Regions from separate parts of the Planomonospora alba genome, predicted to be linked through region 1. Evidence: riboswitches for the same ligand, from Rfam matches in the RefSeq annotation. Region 1 holds a riboswitch; each other region holds the start of a gene.

What was found. Region 1 has a riboswitch for cobalamin ahead of bluB (5,6-dimethylbenzimidazole synthase). Riboswitches for the same ligand answer to the same signal wherever they lie in the genome.
Region 2: it holds a riboswitch for cobalamin, as region 1 does, so the genes downstream of both, ABD823_RS21525 (ribonucleoside-diphosphate reductase subunit alpha) here and bluB (5,6-dimethylbenzimidazole synthase) in region 1, are expected to answer to the same signal.
Region 3: it holds a riboswitch for cobalamin, as region 1 does, so the genes downstream of both, cobN (cobaltochelatase subunit CobN) here and bluB (5,6-dimethylbenzimidazole synthase) in region 1, are expected to answer to the same signal.

What each region holds. Positions count from the first base shown of each region.
Region 1 is NZ_BAAAUT010000099.1:843-8,044, forward strand. It holds gene ABD823_RS33105 (Clp protease N-terminal domain-containing protein) at 1-248, shown strand, start outside; gene ABD823_RS33110 (hypothetical protein) at 257-436, shown strand; gene ABD823_RS33115 (hypothetical protein) at 614-745, shown strand; gene ABD823_RS33120 (MFS transporter) at 864-2,108, opposite strand; gene ABD823_RS33125 (hypothetical protein) at 2,422-2,613, opposite strand; cobalamin riboswitch at 2,989-3,158, shown strand; gene bluB (5,6-dimethylbenzimidazole synthase) at 3,207-3,854, shown strand; gene ABD823_RS33135 (SSI family serine proteinase inhibitor) at 4,240-4,656, opposite strand; gene ABD823_RS33140 (hypothetical protein) at 5,077-5,727, shown strand; gene ABD823_RS33145 (DUF429 domain-containing protein) at 5,798-6,553, shown strand; gene ABD823_RS33150 (hypothetical protein) at 6,678-7,154, shown strand.
Region 2 is NZ_BAAAUT010000036.1:11,462-18,663, reverse strand. It holds gene glmS (glutamine--fructose-6-phosphate transaminase (isomerizing)) at 1-1,778, shown strand, start outside; gene ABD823_RS21530 (Bug family tripartite tricarboxylate transporter substrate binding protein) at 1,899-2,930, shown strand; cobalamin riboswitch at 2,935-3,133, shown strand; gene ABD823_RS21525 (ribonucleoside-diphosphate reductase subunit alpha) at 3,339-5,654, shown strand; gene ABD823_RS21520 (ribonucleotide-diphosphate reductase subunit beta) at 5,798-6,793, shown strand; gene ABD823_RS21515 (mechanosensitive ion channel family protein) at 6,877-7,202, shown strand, end outside.
Region 3 is NZ_BAAAUT010000007.1:136,947-144,148, forward strand. It holds gene ABD823_RS06210 (cobyrinic acid a,c-diamide synthase CobB) at 1-318, shown strand, start outside; gene cobN (cobaltochelatase subunit CobN) at 273-4,142, opposite strand; cobalamin riboswitch at 4,175-4,364, opposite strand; gene ABD823_RS06220 (precorrin-3B synthase) at 4,441-5,520, shown strand; gene ABD823_RS06225 (precorrin-8X methylmutase) at 5,673-6,302, shown strand; gene cobJ (precorrin-3B C(17)-methyltransferase) at 6,308-7,202, shown strand, end outside.

The DNA.
Region 1 (7,202 bases):
GCCTGGTCGCCGAACCCGACGGCACCGCGGGGCAGGTGCTGCGCGCCCTGGGGGCCGAGCCCCGCCTGACCCGCCGAGCGGTCACGGCCGCCCTGGCCGGCTACGTCCACCTGCGCGCCCAGACCTCCGCCGGCACCGCGGCCGACCCCGTACAGGCCCTCACCGAGGCCGTGAAGGGGCACCTGCAGCCGCTCGTCGCCCGGATCGAACGCCTGGAACGCCACCTCGGCCCCACCCGTCACGAGTGAGCACGACCATGTCCGCGCCAGTCCGCCTCGACGACGCCGAGGACCCCTCGGCGGCCTCCGGTCGCGCAGGGCCCCGGCGGTCCCTGCCGGCGGTCACCGCCCCCGCCGGTCGCGTCCTCCTCCGCGCGGCCGCCGCAGCGGTCCTGTGGGCGCTGCTGCTGCTCCCGCTGCTGTCCGCGACGTGGTGACCCGGTGTGATGCGGGAGACGAGCCTCGGGTCCCCGCGGAGCCGGCGGCCCGGACAGCGGAGGGCCCCTCCGGTCCGGGCCCTCGACGCCCCGGCCGCGAGGCATGACACGGCCACGAGGCCGGCCCGGTGCGGGCGTACGGCCCGGCGCCGGGCCGTACGCGGCGAGCTGACCGGCATGGACCGCATCGCACTCTCGCACGCGCCGGAGGAGTCCGACGCCGGTGCGGTGCAGGCGGTCGGGGCGGCGCAGCAGCTGGCCGATCCGGCACCTGGCCTGGACCGGTCGATCGCGCACTTCCGCGTCTGAGCGCTGTTCTACGGCCCGGTCGCGCCGGGGGACGGTCGCGCCGCGCCGCTGCGCGACACGACCGCCGGAGCGGCGGGGCCGTTCCAGCGCGTCCCCGGGGACGTACGGGAACCGGGCGTCACGGGGCCGCGGGGCCGGGCGCGGTGGTGGCGGGGGCGATGCGGTCGGTGACCATCCGCCAGACGGCGAGCTGGAGGAGGGCCAGGACCAGGGCGTACGGCGGGAGGGTCCACACGCCGAGGCCTTCACCGATCGCCCCGGCCAGCCAGGGGAACAGGGCGCCGCCGATGACGGATACGCCGTTCAGCAGGCCGATGGTGGTGGGGACCAGGGCCGGCGAGGCGAGCAGGGGGGCCACGGCCATGGTGGTCGGGAAGAGGGGGCCCAGGAAGAACCCGAACAGGGCGAAGCTGGCGAAGGCCGGGGCCGTGCCGGGGACGATCCAGACGAGCACGGTTGCGGCGGTGACGCCGAACAGGCAGGCGAAGGTCATGCCGATCGGGGTCAGGCCCATCCGGGCGGCCAGCGGGCTGATCACGAACCGGCCCGCGGTGAGACCGAGCCAGTAGCCGGAGACGATGTAGCCCGCCAGCTGGTCGGACTGGCCGCGCTCGTCCGTCAGGAACGTGAAGGCCCAGTTGCCGACGCTGAGTTCGAGGCCCACGTACACCGCGAGGAACACGGCGCCGAGCAGGACGGCCGGCTCCCGGGAGACGGCCGCCAGCAGGCCGCCGCCCGTCCTCCCCGGCTTCGGCGTCCCCTCGGACGGGGGCGCCGCGCCGGCGGTGGGGGCTCCGGCGGGCAGGGTCACCAGGAAGGCGGCGATCAGGGGGACGCTCGCCAGGGCCAGGACCAGCCAGACGGCCGTCCAGGGGGCGAAGCCCAGGATCCAGGTGGCCAGCAGGGGGCCGGCCAGCGCGCCGACGCCGAAGAAGGCGTGCAGGCGGTTGAGCAGGGTCGTGGAGTTCGGCAGGCCGGCGAGGAAGGTGTTGAGGGCCGACTCGAGGATGCCCGTGCCGTACCCGGCGAGCACCTGTACGGCCAGCAGCGCCAGGAAGGGCGGCCGCACCGCCGTGTAGAGGCCGGCCAGGACGTACGCGCCGCCGCCGACGGCCAGGGCGGTCCGGATGCCGAAGCGGTGGATCAGCATGCCGGAGGTGGATCCGGCGAGCATGAACCCGGCGGAGAAGGTGAAGAAGGTGGTGCCGATCGTGGCCATGTCCAGGCCGTAGTCACGGATCTGCGCCGGCAGCAGCACGCCGGTCACGCCCCCGCTCACTCCGGCCAGGACGAAGGTGAGGTAGGCGACGACGACGGGTGCCTGCCACTGGCGTCGCGGCACGGCCTGTTGGCGTCCAGGCAACACGTTAATCTCCCCTCGGACCCGCGTGGATGCGGAACGCACGTCGCGGGCCATGGATGGGCAACAGGATTACCGGGAGCGCCAAACAGGCCAAATGGTATATCGGCCGGTCCGGCCTGTCATCACCGTTCACGGCCCTGGCCCGTGAACCGCTGATCACCTGCCCGGACGGCTGCGCGGGCCGCCGCCGCGCCTCCGGAGCGCGCAGAGCAGGCGGCGCCCGTGGCGGACAGGCCGGCGGCCGCGGGCGGCAACCGGACACGCCGCCGGGCCGAGGCCGGCCGGGTTCCCGGCCGGCCCGCCGCCGGGCGGCTCAGTTGAAGAAGCTGCCGGCGAAGGAGATGCCGCCGCTACCGCCGAAGAGGCCGCCGACGACGGGGATGCCGCCGCCGCGGGTGGCGGCGGAGGGACCGGGGTCGGGCTGGGCCGAGGCCGGGGCGCCGGTGATCAGCACGCTGAGGCCGGCGAGGACGGCCGCGGCGGCCGGCCGGATCGAGTGGGTCATGAGCGGGATCCCTTCGGTACCAGGGCGGCGGAAGCCGGCCCTGCGTTGACTGCTCGGGTCGGTTTCGTCGGTGGGCGGTGACGGCGGCCGCCGGCCGGAGCCGGCGGCGCCCGCCCTCGGCGGCCCGTCCTCGTCGCTGGGTTCTGACACCAGCCACGCACGGGCCGGGAACCGGGCGTACGCCAGTCTGTCACTCCCGCGCGCCGCCGCCTCCCAGCGACATCCCGCGGCTCGGAAGATCACATGCCGCCGCCGTCGGAACCGGCGTCCGGCCGAGCGTGGGAGCCACCGGCGTCCGGCCGAGCATGGGGCCACCGGCCGCGCGCCGTCGGGGGCGGTCGTCCTGCGCTACAGTCTCCCCCGGCACAGACCAGCGCGAGGTGCCTCCTGCGGGAGGAGAATCGGGAAGTCCGGTGTGATTCCGGCACGGGCCCGCCGCGGTGATCGGGGAGCCGCCGTCCACGCACGTACGTGCGGTCACTGGCCCGCGGGCCGGGAAGGCGGACGGTGAGGCGTCGATCCGAGAGTCCGAAGACCGGCCTCGCCCCACCCGCCGCCCGCCGTGGCGGCACGACGCAGCGGGAGCCTGCCCTGTGAACACCGGTCCCTCCGACGTCCTCCCGGCCGCCGGACTCTACGAGGTCGTCCACCGCCGCCGCGACGTGCGGTCCCAGTTCACCGGCGAACCCGTCCCCGGCGACGTCCTGGCGCGCGTGCTGGCCGCCGCGCACGCCGCACCCAGCGTGGGGCTCTCCCAGCCGTGGGACTTCGTGCTCGTGGAGGACCCCGGCACCCGCCGGGCCTTCCACGACCACGTCCGGCGGGAGCGGGACGCCTTCGCGGCGTCCCTCACCGGCGCCGAGGCGGAGCGGTTCGCCCGGATCAAGATCGACGGCGTGCTGGAGTCCGGTCTCTCGGTGGTCGTCACCTACGACGCCGAGCGGGGCGGTCCCGCGGTCCTGGGCCGGCACGCCATCGCCGACACCGGGCTGTACTCGGTCTGCCTGGCCATCCAGAACCTGTGGCTGGCGGCGACGGCCGAGGGCCTGGGCGTCGGCTGGGTCTCGTTCTACCGGGAGCCGTTCGTCCGGCGCCTGCTCGGCATCCCCGACGGCGTCCGCCCGGTGGCCTGGCTCTGCCTGGGACCGGTCACCCACACCGAGACGGTGCCCGACCTGGAGCGGCACGGATGGCGCAGCCGTCTCCCGCTGGAGACGGTGGTCCACCGCGAGCACTGGTGACCTGACGGTGGGGGGCGGGCAGGCCGCCGCGCTCCCGGCCGGTGGGGCGGGGCGGCTCGGGCAGGACGGGGCCGGGCCAGGCGCGACAGGACAGGCCAGGCGGAGCAGGGCGGGCCGGCCGTTCCCGGACGACTCCCGCGCGGCGGGCGCCGGGCAGCCCGGTTTCCGGCGGTGGAATTCCCGGTGAATTCCCACCGGTGACCGGACGGACCACCGGTGAACCGCCCGCCGGGATTTCCGGCGGGCGGTCACGCCGCCCGGAACGGCATTACGTGTCTCCGGTACGGAATCGCGGGCTTCCCGGCACGGAATTCCGGCGGCCGGGCCGGGAGCGGAGAAATGGCGGGCCCGCGGCCGGAACGGAGAATCACCGCTCCGCGCGCGGTCAGAAAGCGAACAGGACGCCCCCGGTGGCGCGTACCGCCGCGCACCGGTTCGGATACGTCCGCTCGTAGCGGTACTGCCGGCCCTGCCAGGTGCCGGTGGCGCTGACCCGGACCGGGGCGTACTCCAGGGTGCAGGCGCCCTGGCTCTCGGGGATGCCCTCGACCCTGCCGCCGGTGCGGCGGAGCTGGGCGCAGGCGGCGGCCGGGTCGGCGTGCGTGCCCCCGTCCGGACCGCAGGTCAGGGTGGCCGTGCGGGCCGCCGTGCCGTCCTGCGGCGTCACCTTCAGCAGGTAGGAGCCGGTGGGCGCGGGCGTGCCGGCCGCGGCCGGGGAGGCGGCGAGCAGCGGCGCCAGGGCCGCCACGCAGGCGGCGGCGAGCCATCCGGCGCGGGCGCGGATGGGCGAGCGGAATCGCATGGATGTCTCCTCGGAAAAGGTCTGCCGCGTTCTGCGGCGTTCGACACGGCGGGGCGGCGGATCTCGTGAATCGATGCCCCGCCTCGGAGCGGAAACAACACGTGAGAATTTGCCGGTGGTCAGCCGCAAATCCTTTCGCCTTGAAATGCTAGGGCGAGAATATCTATACGGCAACCGCGGCGACTGTCCTCAATCGGCCACATATCTACCCGCCCGGCGACGCCGTTCGGATGCGCGGCGGACAGAGCTTTTCCCCGGGAACGCCCGGCGGCCGCCACCGGACCGGGGGCCGGTGCCACCGCGGTCGCACACCCACCGCGGAAGTCGCATCCCGGCGGTCGGCTGTTCGGCCGAGGCGGCCGCGCCCTGGGCGGCGGCATGATCTCTCGCACCGACATCCGCCTCCGCCGGGAGCAGCACATGACCACCCCTCCCCTCGCCGACCTCCTCCGCCGGCGGCGGGCTCCCGCCCGCCGGACCGCTCTGCGCGTCGCCGCCCTGGCGTCCGTACCCGTCGTGCTCGCCCTGACCGGCCTGCTGCACCCGCACCACCTGACCCCGGACACCGCCGAGCGGTGGACCACCCTGCACCTGCTGCTCCTGCCGCTGTTCCCCCTGCTGGCAGGATCGCCGCTGCTGCTCCTGCGCGGGATGGGGGGTCCGTGGGCGACCACCGCGCGGCTGGGCTGCTACATCTACGCGATCTTCTACACGGCGCTCGACGCGATCGCCGGAGTCGCCTACGGCACGCTGACGGCCAACACCGACGACCCCGCGACGCTGACCCGCGCCGGGGCGGCCCTCGACGTGGTCGGCGGCACGCTCGGGCTCATCGGATCCCTGGGCTTCCTGCTCGCCTCGGTCGCGACGACCGCGGCCCTGGCCGCGCGGCACGGCGGCCGGCGGGCAGCGGCCGGCGGCACGGTCCTGATCACCGCCTCCGTGCTCTGGCTGGGCAGCCACATCTACTGGCCCGAGGGCGTGCTCACCGCGCTCGCCCTGGGCCTGGGCTTCGCGCTGCTCGGCATCGCGAGCCCGCGCGGCGCCGCACCGGAGTCGGCGGCCGGGTGAGCCCGTGCGGCGCCGCACCGGAGTCGGCGGCCGGATGCGCCGCGCACTGGTGCCGTCCTACCGTGGGGGCATGCTCACGGTGGGGATCGATCTGGCGGCGGAGGCGGTCCGGACGGCGGTGGCGTGGCTGGACTGGTCACCCGGCGGGGCCCGTGTCCGCGACATCCGGATCGGGGCCGACGACGACCTGGTCGTTGAGGCGCTCACCGGCGCGGACAAGGCCGGTGTCGACTGCCCGTTCGGCTGGCCGGACGGGTTCGTCGACTTCGTCACGGCGCACCGGGCCGGGCACGTCGACGTGCCCGCCGGCACGCCGGGCCGGGTCTGGCGCAGGGAGCTGACGCACAGGGTCACCGACCGGGTGGTCCACGACCTGACGGGCCGCCGGCCGCTGAGCGTCTCCGCCGACCGCATCGGCCACACGGCCATGCGCTGCGCGGCCCTGCTCGCCGAGCTCGCCCGGCGGGGCCTGCCGGTCGACCGCGGCGGCGGCGGCGCCGTGGTGGAGGTCTACCCGGCCGCCTCGCTCAGGTGCTGGGGCCTTCCCCACGAGGGCTACAAGAAGGACCTCGGCGCGCTCGGCCGCCTGGCCGACGGGCTCCGGGCGGCGGCGCCGTGGCTGGACCTGGGCCCGTACGACGGGTGCTGCCGGAGCTCCGACCACGCGATGGACGCCGTCGTCGCCGCGCTGACCGCCCGCGCGGCGGCCCGGGGACTGGTCACGGCCCCCACCCCGGAGCAGACCCGCCGGGCGCGTTCCGAGGGGTGGATCGCCCTGCCCTCCTCCCCCTTGGCGGCTCTCCGCCCGGGCGGCACGGCCGGATGACCGTCCGGCCGTGCCGCCCGGGCGGGGAGCCGGCCCTCAGAAAGCGTTGGGTGACTGACCGGCTTCTGCTTGTAGCTGCTCAGTGGTGATCCGTGCGGATCGCATCTCCACGAGGATCACCGGCATGTGTGTTTGCAGCAGCCGCTTCAGGGGCCGGGTCCTCGACCGGTGGGTGCTCGACAACGTCGCCGGCGCACCGTACGAGCACACGGTCGGGTTCGAGCTCGGCGAACTCGACCGGATGGCCACCGACCTGAAATCCGACATGCCGGGCGGGGCCCCGTTCCACCCGCTGATCGACCGGGGCCGGCACCGCGAGCAGGCGCACGCCTACATCCGTGACCGGCTCGGCGTCGACTGGGCCAGGAGCGCCTGCCGATACTGCCCATTCGCGCTCACCGGCAACGACGGCCGCACCCGCACCCTGCCGCGCTACATCGCCCACCCCGACCAGGGGATGCTGCCGCTCACCATGGAGCACCTGGCCGTCGCGCTCAACCCCCGCAAGGCCTCACCGGCGGGGCGCGGCTCATCGACGTGCTCGCCGCCCACCCCGACCCGGGCGCCCGCGCGCTGCTCGACCGGTTCGAGCATCACCTGAACGACCAGCCGTGGGCGGTCTACGAGGTCAAGCGCGCGTTCCGCGCCG
Region 2 (7,202 bases), on a different contig from region 1:
CGATCCTGCTGGAGGGCCTGCAGAGGCTGGAGTACCGCGGCTATGACTCGGCCGGCGTGGTGGTGGCCAACAAGGGCCTGAAGATGCGCAAGGTCAAGGGGCGCGTGGCCGACCTGGCCGCGGCCGTGCCCGCGCGCTTCAAGGGGACCACGGGCATCGGCCACACCCGCTGGGCCACGCACGGCGTGCCCAGCGACGTCAACGCCCACCCGCACCTGTCCAACGACGAGCGCATCGCCGTCGTGCACAACGGCATCATCGAGAACGCCGACGAGCTGCGGGGCAAGCTGGAGGCCGACGGCGCGACCTTCCTGTCCGAGACCGACACCGAGGTGCTGGCGCACCTGATCGCCCGGACCGTCAAGGAGACGGACTCCCTGCAGGAGGCCGTCCGCCTCGCGCTCAAGCGGGTCGTCGGCACCTACGGCATCGCGGTGGTCGACTCCGAGCGCCCCGGCGAGGTGGTCGTGGCCCGCAACGGCAGCCCGATCGTCCTGGGCATCGGCGAGAAGGAGATGTTCGCCGCCTCCGACGTGGCCGCGCTGGTCCGCTACACCCGCCAGGTGGTGCACCTGGAGGACGGCGAGCTCGCGGTGCTGCGGGCCGACGGGTTCAGCACCTTCGCCAGCGACGCGCGGGAGACCGCCAAGGAGCCGCTGACCGTCGACTGGGAGGCCGCGCACTACGACACCGGCGGCTACGAGCACTACCTGCTCAAGGAGATCTCCGAGCAGCCCGAGACCGTCGCCCGCACGCTCCGCGGCCGTCTCGACGACCGCTTCCACGTCGCCCACCTGGGCGGCCTCAACATGGACGCGCGGGAGACCCGCTCCTTCCGCCGCGTGAAGATCATCGGCTGCGGCTCGGCCTACTACTCCGGCCAGATCGGCGCGCAGCTCATCGAGGAGCTGGCCCGCATCCCGGCCGACGCCGAGCCCGCCAGCGAGTTCCGCTACCGCAACCCGGTGGTGGAGCCCGACACCCTGTACGTGGCGATCAGCCAGTCCGGGGAGACCTACGACACCCTGGCGGCGGTCCAGGAGCTCAAGCGCAAGGGCGGCCGGGTGCTCGGCATCGTCAACACCGTCGGCAGCGCCATCGCCCGCGAGTGCGACGGCGGCGTCTACCTGCACGCCGGTCCCGAGGTCTCCGTCGCCAGCACCAAGGCGTTCACCTCCACCGCCGCGGCCTTCGCGCTGCTCGCCCTCCACCTGGGGCGGGTGCGCGACCTGTCGCCCGCCGACGGCCGCCGCATCTGCGAGGGCCTGCGCAGGCTGCCCGACCAGATCAAGGAGATCCTCGCGCTGGAGCCCCAGATCAAGGAGCTCGCCCACAAGTACGCCGACTCGCCGAGCATCATGTTCGTCGGCCGGGTCCGGGGCTACCCGGTGGCGCGCGAGGGGGCGCAGAAGCTCAAGGAGGTCTCCTACGTGCACGCCGAGGCGTACCCGGCCAGCGAGCTCAAGCACGGTCCGCTGGCGCTGATCGGCCCGGAGATGCCGACGGTGGCGATCGTCCCCGACGACGAGCTGCTGGACAAGAACCTCACCACGCTGGGCGAGATCCGCGCGCGGGGCGGCAAGGTGCTCATGGTCGGCCACCGCGTCGCCGACGCCAAGCTGGCCGACGACTGCCTGGTGGTGCCGAAGAACGAGGTCGAGCTGGACCCGATCCTGCTGGGCATCCCGCTGCAGCTGTTCGCCTACCACGCCGCGGTGGCCCTGGGCCGGGACGTGGACAAGCCGCGCAACCTGGCCAAGAGCGTCACCGTCGAGTGACCCCCGGTGCCCCCGGGTGATTCCGGCAGAAGGGATGCATCCAGACAAGTCCCCATCGGTGGCAGAAAGTGATGGTGCTGTAACCTAGGGTGGCAAGGGCACCCTGGGGAAGGGGCACCGATGCACCGTAGGCGCTTCTGCTGGCTCACCGCGGGACTCGTGCTCGCCGCGGCGGGATGCGGCGCGGCGGACGAGCCCGGCCCGGTCGCCGGGAGGCTGGCCATCATCGCGCCCGCGGAGCGCGGGCAGGACGCCGACCGCGTCGCCCGCGCTCTGGCCGCCGCGGTGACCGGCGACGGGCTGGCCCTGGCCGCCGAGGTGGGCAACCACCCGGGCGGCGCCGGGGCCGCCGCGCTCGCCGCGCTCGCCGCGGCGGGCCCGCCGGGCCTCCCCTTCGCCCGGGGCGGCGGCCTGCTGGTCGCCGGGATGCCGCTGGTCGCGGGCGCGGAGATCTCCGGCGCGACCCCCGTGCTCGCGTCCACGACCCCGCTGGCCCGCCTGGTCGGCGAGTGGGCGGTGCTGGCCGTCTCCGCCGACTCGCGCCTGCGCTCCTTCGAGGACGTCGCCGACGCGCTCCGGCGCGACCCCGCGGAGCTGGTGGTCGGCGGCCGGGCGGCGGGCGGCCCGGACCACGTCCTGTACGGGATGATCGGCAAGTGCCTCGGCGTGGACGCCAGGCTGCTCGACTACGCCGGGTACGCCGCCACCCCCCAGGCCGTCGAGGCCCTGTACGGCGGGCGGGTGGCCGCGGTCCTGGGGCCGGTGCGCTCCCTGGCCGCCGAGATCGCCGCGCGGCGGCTGCGGCCGCTGGCGGTCTCCTCCCGCGAGCGCGTCGACGGCGTCGACGCCCCGGCGCTCATGGAGCTGGACGTCCGCCTGGAGTACAGCGACTGGCGCGGGCTGATGGGCCCGGCGGAGATGGGCGCAGAGGACCGCGAGGCCGCCGTCGCGCTCTGCGAGCGGATCGACGCCTCCCCGCGCTGGCGCGGACTGTGCGCGCGGCAGGGGTGGAGCCGCCTCTACCTGAGCGGGGACGACTTCCGGCAGTGGCTGTCCACCGAGATCGAACGCACCCGCGGAGTGCTCTACGAGCTCGGGCTGCTGAACCCCTCAAACACAAATTGTAGGGCCGGTTGCGCGATCCGCCCCTAGATGTAGGATCCCTCTCGTTGTCGGTTCGCCCCTGGAGGGGCGAGGCAAGAGGGAACCCGGTGGGATTCCGGGACTGCCCCGCAGCGGTGAACGGGAACGACCGCCGTCAGTCGAGCACTGGGGAGACCTGGGAAGCGACGGCCAGTAGGAAGCGCAGCACGACGCCCGTGAGTCCGAAGACCTGCCGGTGACGCGTGGTCAGGGAGCCGGGTCCGGCGACCGGGGACGCCTGGGGCGGCCCGCGGGAGCGCGGTGGCCGCGGCTCCCGCCACGGAGACAGTCCAGGGCCTCGAGGGAGGGCCCGCGGACGAGGCGGTCCCGCATGCCCGCATCAGGCCGGGATCCGCCCCCGACGCGCGCCCGTCCCGCCGAGCCGTACCGACGACGGGGAATGCGAGCGCGCGAAGAATGCATCCGACACAGACCATGGACGGCACCGGGGCGGCCGGCGGCACGGCCGCCCACACCGCGGCGGGGGCCGGCGGCGCGGCGGGCGCCGAGCCCGGCGGCCCGGCGGCCGGGTGGCTGGCCATCGAGGAGGCCGCCGCCCGGGTGATCTCCGACCCGGAGAACTCCCGGACCGCCGCGGCCCTGCTGGACGGGCTGATCGCCGAGGAGACCGCCGGGCACGGCGTGCGGACCTTCTCGGAGTCCGTCGCCGCCACCCACGCGGCCGGGCTGGTCGCCGACCGGCTGGCGGAGTTCGTGGCCGCGCACGCCGCGGAGCTGGACGCGCTGGTGCGCGAGCAGACCCGCTTCGAGTACTTCGGGCTGCGCACGGTCTACGACCGCTACCTGCTGCGCCACCCCGAGACCCGCAAGGTCCTGGAGCGGCCCCAGCACTTCTTCCTGCGGGTGGCCTGCGGCCTGTCCGGGACGGTCGCCGAGGCCGCCGAGCTGTACGGGCTCATGGCGAGCCTGTCCTACCTGCCCAGCTCGCCCACCCTGTTCAACTCCGGCGCCCGCCGCCCGCAGCTGTCGTCCTGCTTCCTGCTCGACTCGCCCCGCGACGAGCTGGAGGCGATCTACGAGCGCTACGGGCAGGTCGCACGCCTGTCGAAGTACGCCGGGGGCATCGGGATCTCCTGGAGCCGGATCCGCTCCCGGGGCTCGCTGATCCGCGGCACCAACGGCCACTCCAACGGGATCGTGCCGTGGCTGCGCACCCTCGACGCCAGCGTCGCCGCGGTCAACCAGGGCGGCCGCCGCAAGGGCGCGGCCTGCGTCTACCTGGAGACCTGGCACGCCGACGTCGAGGAGTTCTTGGAGCTGCGCGACAACACCGGCGAGGAGGCCCGCCGCACCCACAACCTCAACCTGGCCAACTGGGTCCCCGACGAGTTCATGCGCCGGGTCGAGGCCGACGCGCAGTGGTCGCTGTTCGACCCTAAGGACGTCCCGCACCTGGTCGACCTGTACGGCGAGGCCTTCGACGGGGCCTACCGGGCCGCCGAGGCCGCCGGGCTGGCCGTGCGGCGGCTGCCGGCCCGGACCCTCTACGGCCGGATGATGCGCACCCTGGCCCAGACCGGCAACGGCTGGATGACCTTCAAGGACGCGGCCAACCGGACCTCCAACCAGACCGCCCTGCCCGGCAACGTCATCCACCTGTCCAACCTCTGCACCGAGATCCTGGAGGTGACCAGCGACGCCGAGACCGCCGTCTGCAACCTCGGCTCGGTCAACCTCGCCGCCCACCTGGCCGCCGACGGCGCCGGCCTCGACTGGGCGCGGCTGCGCCGTACCGTGCGCACCGCCGTGCGCTTCCTGGACCGCACCATCGACCTGGGCTTCTACCCGACCCCCGAGGCCGAGGCCGCCAACCGGCGGTGGCGGCCGATCGGGCTGGGCGTGATGGGCCTGGCCGACGTGTTCTTCGCGCTGCGCCTGCCGTTCGACTCGCGCGAGGCGCTGGAGCTGTCCACCCGGATCGCCGAGGAGATCGCGCTGGCCGCCTACGCCGCCTCCGCGGACCTGGCCGCCGAGCGGGGCCGCCACCCCTCCTACGGCGCGACCCGGGCCGCGGCCGGCGTGCTCCACCCCGACCACTACGCCGACAGCCACGGGACCGCCCGCTCGGCGGAGTGGGCCGCGCTCCGGGAGCGGATCGCCGAGACCGGCCTGCGCAACTCGCTGCTGATCGCGATCGCGCCGACCGCCACGATCGCCTCCATCGCCGGCTGCTACGAGTGCGTCGAGCCGCAGGTCTCCAACGTCTTCAAGCGCGAGACCCTGTCGGGGGAGTTCCTCCAGGTCAACCGGTACCTCGTCCGCGACCTGCGGGAGCGCGGCCTGTGGACGGAGGAGGTCCGGGACGCGATCAAGCGGGCCGACGGCTCGGTCCAGGACGTCCCGCAGATCCCCGCCGACCTCAAACTCCTGTACCGGACCGCCTGGGAGCTGCCGCAGAAGGCGCTGATCGACCTGGCCGCCGCGCGCACGCCGTACGTCGACCAGTCGCAGTCGCTGAACCTCTTCATGGCCACCCCGACCATCGGCAAGCTCTCCTCGATGTACGCCTACGCCTGGAAGTCGGGCCTGAAGACCACCTACTACCTGCGCTCGCGCCCCGCGACGCGGATCGCCCAGACCACCGTGGCCCCGGCGGCCGCGGGTGAGGCCGGACCAGCCGCCGGGACCGCCCCCGGGGGCGCGGCCGCCTCCGACGCGGGCGCCGTCGCCTGCTCCCTGGAGAACCCCGAGGTCTGCGAGGCCTGCCAGTAGCGCCCGGCGCGGCCGCCTCGGCGCCTTCCGGCGGGCGGGCGCCCCCTCCCGGCGGACGGCCGCCCTCCGCGCGGCCGACGACCTCCGACACCCCGCGACGGCCCCCGCGGCCCGCGGACGAACCGATACGGAGACACGCAAGCATGCTGCTCGACCCCGGCATGGACCTGACCTTGCGCCCGATGCGCTACCCCGGCTTCTACGAGCGCTACCGGGCCGCCATCCGCAACACCTGGACGGTGGAGGAGGTGGACCTCCACTCCGACCTCGCCGACCTGGCGAGGATGACGCCCCAGGAGCGCCACCTGATCAACCGGCTGGTGGCGTTCTTCGCCACCGGCGACTCGATCGTGGCCAACAACCTGGTCCTCAACCTCTACCAGCACGTCAACGCCCCCGAGGCGCGGCTCTACCTCAGCCGCCAGCTGTTCGAGGAGGCCGTGCACGTGCAGTTCTACCTGACACTGCTCGACACCTACCTGCCCGACCACGACGAGCGGGCCCGGGCCTTCGCCGCGGTCGAGCACATCCCGTCGATCCGGGACAAGGCCGAGTTCTGCTTCCGCTGGATCGACTCCCTCGGCGACCTGAGGCGGTTGGAGACCCGCGAGGACCGCCGGGCCTTCCTGCTCAACCTCATCTGCTTCGCCGCGTGCATCGAGGGCCTGTTCTTCTACGGCGCCTTCGCCTACGTCTACTGGTTCCGCTCCCGCGGCCTGCTCGGCGGCCTGGCCACCGGGACGAACTGGGTCTTCCGCGACGAGTCCATGCACATGGAGTTCGCCTTCGGCGTGGTGGACACCGTACGGGCCGAGGAGCCGGACCTGTTCGACGACGAGCTCGGCGCGCGGGTCACCCGGATGCTGGAGGAGGCGGTCGCGGCCGAGCTGGCCTTCGCCGCCGATCTGTGCGGCGACGGCCTGCCGGGGCTGGACGTGCGGGACATGCGGCGGTACCTGGAGTACGTGGCCGACCGGCGCCTGGTCCGGCTCGGCCTGCCGGTCCGGTACGGCACGGCCAACCCGTTCGCCTTCATGGAGCTGCAGGACGTGCAGGAACTGGCGAACTTCTTCGAACGCCGGGTTTCGGCGTATCAGGTGGCCGTCGAGGGGAACGTCACATTCGATGAGGATTTCTGATTACAGGTGAAACCCAAGGGGAAGCCTCCCGTCGGTAATCGCCGGTAAAGACCGGCGAAAGCTGACGAGGGGGGACGTCTTCCGTGTCCGACTGGATCATCCTGTTGGGCTCCGTGCTGGCCGCGGTCGCGGCCGTGGAGGTGGTGAGGCGGGTGCTGCGCTCACGACTGATCGGAGAGAGGTGGGTCCTCGCCGGCCCGCTGGTGCGGCGCTGCACCTGGCCCGCCTTCGCCACGGCCGCGGTGGTGGCCGCCTACACCGTCTACGAGCCGGGCATGACCGACGGCGAGACCAACCAGAACATCCAGCGGCTCCTCAGCCTCGCCATGATCGGCTCCGTCACCTGGCTGGTCATCCAGGGCGCCTACGCGGTGACCGACGTCGTGCTGGACCGGCTGCTCCGGATCGA
Region 3 (7,202 bases), on a different contig from region 1:
GAGCTGGACGGGCGGCGCATGTGCGGGCGGGTGCCCGGCGTCGCCCGGATGACCCCCCGGCTCACGCTCGGCTACCGCGAGGCCGTCGCGCTGCGGGACTCGCCGCTCACCCGGGCGGGCGAGCGGCTGCGCGGCCACGAGTTCCACCGGACCGCCGTCGAGGGGATCGGCGAGCCGCTGCTGCGCTGGGAGGGCGGCGCCGACGGGTACGGCGACGCCCTCGTGACGGCGTCCTACCTGCACCTGCACTGGGCGGGGGCGCCGCGGCTGGCTCAGCGGCTGGTGTCGTCCTCCAGGTCGCCCTCGGTCTTGAGGTAGACCTCCTGCAGGCCGCGCAGGACGTCGGGGTCGGGGCGCTCCCACATGCCCCGGTCGGCGGCCTCCAGCAGGCGCTCGGCGATGCCGTGCAGCGCCCACGGGTTCGACCGGGCCATGAACTCCTGGTTCTCGGGGTCGAGCACGTAGGCCTCGGCGAGCCTGTCGTACATCCAGTCGGCCATGACGCCGGTCGTCGCGTCGTAGCCGAACAGGTAGTCGACGGTCGCGGCCAGCTCGAAGGCGCCCTTGTAGCCGTGCCTGCGCATCGCGGCCAGCCAGCGCGGGTTGACCACCCGGGCGCGGAAGACCCGGGAGGTCTCCTCCACCAGCGTGCGCGTGCGGACCGCGTCCGGCCGGGTGCTGTCGCCGACGTAGGCGGCCGGGGCCCGGCCGGTGAGCGCCCGCACGGTGGCGACCATGCCGCCGTGGTACTGGAAGTAGTCGTCGGAGTCGGCGATGTCGTGCTCACGGGTGTCGACGTTCTTGGCGGCCACGGCGATGCGCCGGTAGGCGTTCTCCATGTCCTGCCGGGCGGGCACGCCCTCCAGGCCGCGGCCGTAGGCGTAGCCGCCCCACACCGCGTAGACCTCGGCCAGGTCGGCGTCGTCGCGCCAGTTGCGGCTGTCGATCAGCGGGAGCAGGCCGGCCCCGTAGGCGCCCGGCGCGGAGCCGAAGACGCGCATGGTGGCCCGGCGCGCGTCGCCGTGCCCGGCCAGGTCGGCGGTCACGTGCGCGCGCACGTGGTTGTCCTCCTCCGGCTCGTCGAGCCCGGCGACCAGCCGGACCGCGTCGTCGAGCATCGCGACCACGTGCGGGAAGGCGTCGCGGAAGAAGCCGCTGATGCGGACGGTCACGTCGATGCGGGGGCGGCCGAGCTCGGCGAGCGGGATCGGCTCCAGGCCCGTCACCCGCCGCGACGCCTCGTCCCACTCCGGCCGGACGCCGAGCAGGGCGAGCACCTCGGCCACGTCGTCGCCCGCGGTGCGCATGGCGCTGGTGCCCCAGACCGACAGGCCGACCGAGCGGGGCCAGTCGCCGTGGTCGGCGCGGTAGCGGGCCAGGAGCGAGTCGGCCATGGCCTGGCCGGTCTCCCAGGCGAGCCTGCTGGGCACCGCGCGCGGGTCCACGGAGTAGAAGTTGCGGCCGGTCGGGAGCACGTTGACCAGCCCGCGCAGCGGCGACCCGCTGGGCCCGGCCGGGACGTAGCCGCCGTCCAGGGCGTGCAGCACGTGGTCCAGCTCGTCGGTGGTACGGCGCAGCCGCGGCACGGCCTCGGTGGCGGCGAAGGCCAGGATGCGGGTGACGAGGTCGAGCCGCCCGGCGGGGGAGGGCGGTGTGCCGTTCCCGGACGGGCCGGGCGTGTCCCCGGGGGAGGGCGGTGTGCCGTTCCCGGACGGGCCGGGCGTGTCCCCGGGGGAGGGCGGTGTGCCGTTCTCGGACGGATCAGGCGTGTCACCGGACGGATCAGGCGTGTCTCCGGGGGAGGACGGCGCGCCGGTCAGGACCGCCGCCGCCACCTCGGGCGCCGCCGCGGGGTCCCAGTCGCGCTCCTCCATCGCCTCGACCAGCGCCCGGGCGACCTCCTCGGCCCGGTCCACGGCCGCCAGGCCCGCCGTGCCGTCCTCGGCCAGCCCGAGCGCCTCCCGCAGGCCGGGCAGCGACTGCCGGCCCGCCCACAGCTGCCGGGCGCGCAGCATCGCCAGCACCAGGTCCACCCGGGCCGCGCCCTCGGGCGCCTGCCCGAGCACGTGCAGCCCGTCGCGGATCTGCGCGTCCTTGACCTCGCAGAGCCAGCCGTCCACGTGCAGCAGGAAGTCGTCGAACTCGGCGTCGTGCGGCCGGTCCTCCAGCCCCAGGTCGTGGTCGAGCCGCGCGGCCTGGATGAGGGTCCAGATCTGCGCGCGGATCGCGGGCAGCTTGGCCGGGTCCATCGCGGCGATCGAGGCGTGCTCGTCGAGCAGCTGCTCCAGCCGGGCGATGTCGCCGTAGGTCTCCGCGCGGGCCATCGGCGGCACCAGGTGGTCCACGAGCACGGCGTGCGCGCGCCGCTTGGCCTGCGTGCCCTCGCCGGGGTCGTTCACCAGGAACGGGTAGACCAGCGGCAGGTCGCCGATGGCCGCGTCGGCGGCGCACGAGGCCGACAGGCCCGCGGACTTGCCGGGCAGCCACTCCAGGTTGCCGTGCTTGCCCACGTGCACCACCGCGTGCGCGCCGAACTCGGCCGACAGCCACCGGTAGGCGGCCAGGTAGTGGTGGCTGGGCGGCAGGTCGGGGTCGTGGTAGATCGCGATCGGGTTCTCGCCGAAGCCGCGCGGCGGCTGCACCATGACGACGAGGTTCCCGGCGCGCAGCGCGGCCAGCACGATGTCGCCCTCGTGCACGAACAGCTCGCCCGGCGGCGGGCCCCAGTGCCGCTCCATGTCCGCCCGCAGGTCCTCGGGCAGCGTCCGGTACCAGGAGAGGTAGGACTCGGCGGAGATGCGCACCGGGTTGCCCGCGAGCTGCTCCTCGGTCAGCCAGTCCGCGTCCTGCCCGCCGGCGGCGATCAGCGCGTGGATGAGCGCGTCGCCGTCCTGCTCGGCCACTCCGGGGAAGCCCTCGCCCAGGTCGTAGCCCGCCTCGGCGAGGCGCGCCAGCAGCCGCACCGTGCTGGCGGGCGTGTCCAGGCCGACCGCGTTGCCCACCCGCGAGTGCTTGGTCGGGTAGGCGGACAGCATGACGGCCAGCCGCCGCTCGGCGGGCGGGGTGCGCCTGAGCAGGCCGTGCCGTACGGCGATGCCGGCCACCCGGGCGGCGCGCTCGGGGTCGGCCTCGTAGACGGTCAGCCCGTCCCGGTCGACCTCCTTGAACGAGAACGGCACCGTGATGATCCGCCCGTCGAACTCGGGGATCGCCACCTGCGAGGCCGCGTCCAGCGGGGACAGGCCGTCGTCGTTCTCCTCCCAGGCCCGCCTGCTCGTGGTCAGGCAGAGCCCCTGGAGGATCGGCACGTCGAGCTCGGCGAGCGCGCCGACGTCCCAGGCCTCGTCGTCGCCGCCCGCCCCGGCGGTCGCCGGGCGCGAGCCGCCCGCCGCCAGCACGGTCACGACCAGCGCGTCGGCCCGGCGCAGGGTGGCCAGCAGTTCCGGCTCCGCGGTCCGCAGCGAGGAGCAGAAGACCGGCATGGCCCGGCCGCCCGCGTCCTCGATCGCCCGGCAGAGCACCTCGACGAAGGCGGTGTTGCCCGCCATGTGGTGCGCCCGGTAGTAGAGCACGCCGATCACCGGGCCCTGCCCGCCGCGGGCGTCGCCCTGGGAGCCGGCGTGGGTCCCGTCGCGGGAGCCGGCGTGGGTCCCGTCGCGGGAGGTGCGCTCCAGCAGGCCCCAGGAGGGCGCCGCCGCGGGCGGCGCGAAGCCGCGGCCGGTCAGCAGGACCGTGTCGGACAGGAACGCGTGCAGCTCGGCCAGGTTCGCCGGGCCGCCGTGGGCGAGGTAGGCGTGCGCCTCGGCGCAGACGCCGCCGCTGACCGTGGACAGCTCCATCAGTTCCGCGTCGGGCGCCTGCTCGCCGCCGAGGACCACGACCGGGCGGGGGCCCGCCAGGAGGGCGTCCAGCCCCTCCTCCCAGGCCCGGCGCCCGCCGAGCAGGCGCACCACGACCAGGTCGGTGCCCTCCAGCAGCTCGGGCAGGTCGTCGGGGAGCAGCCGGGCGGGGTTGCCGAGGCGGTAGCGGGCACCACTGGCCCGGGCGCTCAGCAGGTCGGTGTCGGAGGTCGACAGCAGCAGGACGGTGCGGTCGTCGCCGGGCGCGTCAAGGGCGCCGGGCACGCCGGGTACGTCGGACACGGAGAAGTTCCTCCCTCGGGGTCCTCGCCCCGGTCGCGGGTGTAGCGAGGGCCGGAGTCTCCTGGCTCCCGGATCGCCGCTCCCCCCGGCCTTCCCGCCCGTCTCCGGACAGTGGCCTGCGGTGGGGTTCGCTCCCCGGTCACAGTGGCGGGACCGCGCCGGACTCTCACCGGCTTCCTCCGTGCCTTCGCCTGCGGGCAAGCCTACGGCAGACAGAAGTGGCGTTACCATCCTCACCGTGTCCAAATCCGGCGTTCCCCGACGAACGCGTCTCGATGCCTGTCCGGGAGCGCTGCAGGTGCACCAGGCCGCCGACGGGCTGCTCGCGCGCGTCCGACTCCCGGGCGGGGTGGTCTCCGCGGCCCAGCTGCGCGAGCTCGCCGCCTGCGCGGAGGAGCTGGGCTCGGGCGTGATCGAGCTGACCTCGCGGGCCAACGTCCAGGTGCGCGGCCTGCCCGCGGCGGGCGCGGGCACCTTCGCGGAGCGGATCGCCGCCGCGGGGCTGCTGCCCTCCGTCACCCACGAGCGGGTGCGGAACATCGTCGCCTCGCCGTTCGGCGACCGGGACGCGGTGGCCGCGCTCGACGAGGCGCTGTGCGCGCGCCCGGCGCTGGCGGAGCTGCCCGGCCGGTTCCTCTTCGCCCTCGGCGACGTGGGACTGGAGCTGGAGGCGGACGTGACCTGCTCCGGCGGCCGCCTGCTGCTGGCCGGCCGGGACGCCGGACTGGACGTGCACCCGGACACGGCGGTCCCGCTCATGCTGGACGCCGCCGAGGCGTTCCTGCGCCTGCGCGACACGGAGTGGCGCATCGCCGAGATCGCCGACGGCCCGGGCCGGATCGCGGCCCTCCTCGGCGGCGAGCCCGGCGGCGGGGCGGAGGGCTCCGGGGCGGCCGGGGCCGTCCGGCTGGCGGACGGCCCGCCGGAGCGCCGCGTCGGCGTGCTCCACCTGCCCGGCGGCCGTACGGCGGTGCAGGCCCTGATCCCGCTCGGGCGGCTCACCCCCGGCCAGGCGCGGGCCCTGGCCGCCGCGGCGGAGAGCGCCGCCGAGGTGCGGCTGACGCCGTGGCGCACGGCCGTGCTGCCGGATGTCGCCCCCGCCCGGGCGGCGGACCTGGCGGCCGGGCTCGCGGCCCGCGGCCTGGTGACCGACCCCGGCTCGCCCTGGACCGGCGTGAGCGCCTGCACCGGCAGCCCCGGTTGCGCGAAGTCGCTCGCCGACGTGCGGGCGGACGCGACCCGCTGGGTGCTCGCCCGCGACGCGGCGCCGGACACGCCGGTCCACTGGGCGGGATGCGCGCGGCGGTGCGGACTCCCGCGAGGCCGGGTGGTCTCCATGACGGCCACCGGCGACGGATACGAGGAGAGGCAGCCGTGACGGAGCGGAGCGGGGACATCGGCGGGCACGGAGGGTACGGAGGGCCCGGCGCGCCGGGCGGTGCGGCGGGGACGGGCCCGGCGACCGGGCGGAGCGCGGACCCCGGCGCGCCGGGGGGCCCGGGCGGGTACGGCGCGCCGGGCGGCGCGGCCATCGGCGCCGGGACCGACTACATCCGCGACGGCGCCGAGATCTACCGGCGCTCGTTCGCCACGATCCGCGCCGAGACCGACCTGAGCGGCATGCCGCCCGAGGTCGCGCAGGTCGCCGTCCGGATGATCCACGCGTGCGGCATGACGGACCTCGTGACCGACCTGGCCTGGTCGCCGGGGGCGGTCCGCGAGGCCAGGGCCGCGCTGCGGGCGGGGGCGCCGGTGCTGTGCGACGCCATGATGGTCGCCTCCGGCGTGACCAGGCGCAGGCTCCCCGCGGACAACGAGATCCTGTGCACCCTGGGCGACCCCCGGGTGCCGGCCCTGGCCGAGCGGCTCGGCACCACCCGCAGCGCCGCCGCCCTGGAGCTCTGGCGGGACCGGCTCGACGGATCCGTGGTCGCGATCGGCAACGCGCCGACCGCGCTGTTCCGCCTGCTGGAGCTGGTCGCCGAGGGCGCGGGCCGCCCGGCGGCGGTGCTCGGCATCCCGGTCGGCTTCATCGGCGCGGCGGAGTCCAAGCTGGCCCTGGCGGAGAGCGACCTGGAGCACCTGGTGGTGCACGGCCGCCGGGGCGGCAGTGCGATGACGGCGGCGGCGATCAACGCCATCGCCAGCGAAGAGGAGTGATCACCATGACGGGACGCCTGTACGGCGTCGGCCTCGGTCCCGGCGACCCCGAGCTGGTCACGGTCAAGACCGCCCGGCTGATCGGCGAGGCCGATGTGATCGCCTACCACGCCGCCCGGCACGGCCGCAGCATCGCCCGCTCCATCGCGTCGCCGTACATGCGCCAGGGCCAGATCGAGGAACTGCTGCTGTACCCGCTGACCACCGAGACGACCGACCACCCGGGCGGCTACCAGGGGGCGCTGGACGACTTCTACGCCGAGTGCGCGGACCGGCTCGCCGCCCACCTCGACGCGGGCCGGACCGTGGTGGTGCTGAGTGAGGGCGACCCGCTCTTCTACGGCTCCTACATGCACATGCACAAGCGGCTCGCCCACCGCTACCCGACCGAGGTGGTGCCGGGGGTGACCTCGGTCAGCGCGGCGGCCGCGGTGCTGGGGCGGCCGCTGGTGGAGCGGGACGAGACGCTGACGGTGCTGCCCGGCACGCTGCCGGGCGAGGTGCTGGCCGAGCGGCTGCGCGCCGCCGACTCGGCGGCGGTGCTCAAGCTGGGGCGGACCTTCACCAAGGTGCGCGAGGCCCTCGCCGAGGCCGGGCGGCTCGACGACGCCTGGTACGTCGAGCGGGCCACCATGGGCGCCGAGCGGATCGCGCCGCTCAAGGACGTCGACCCGGACGGCGTGCCGTACTTCTCCCTCGCCCTGCTGCCCAGCCCGGCCGAGCGCGCGTTCGCGGCAGAGCGGGAGGCCGGGGGGGAGGCCGTGCAGGAGGTCCGGCGGGAGGCCGAGCGGGGGCTGCCCGGGGCGGCCGGGGAGGTCGTGGTCGTGGGGCTGGGCCCGGCCGGGCGCCCCTGGCTCACGCCCGAGGCGCAGGAGGCCCTGGCGGCCGCCACCGACCTGG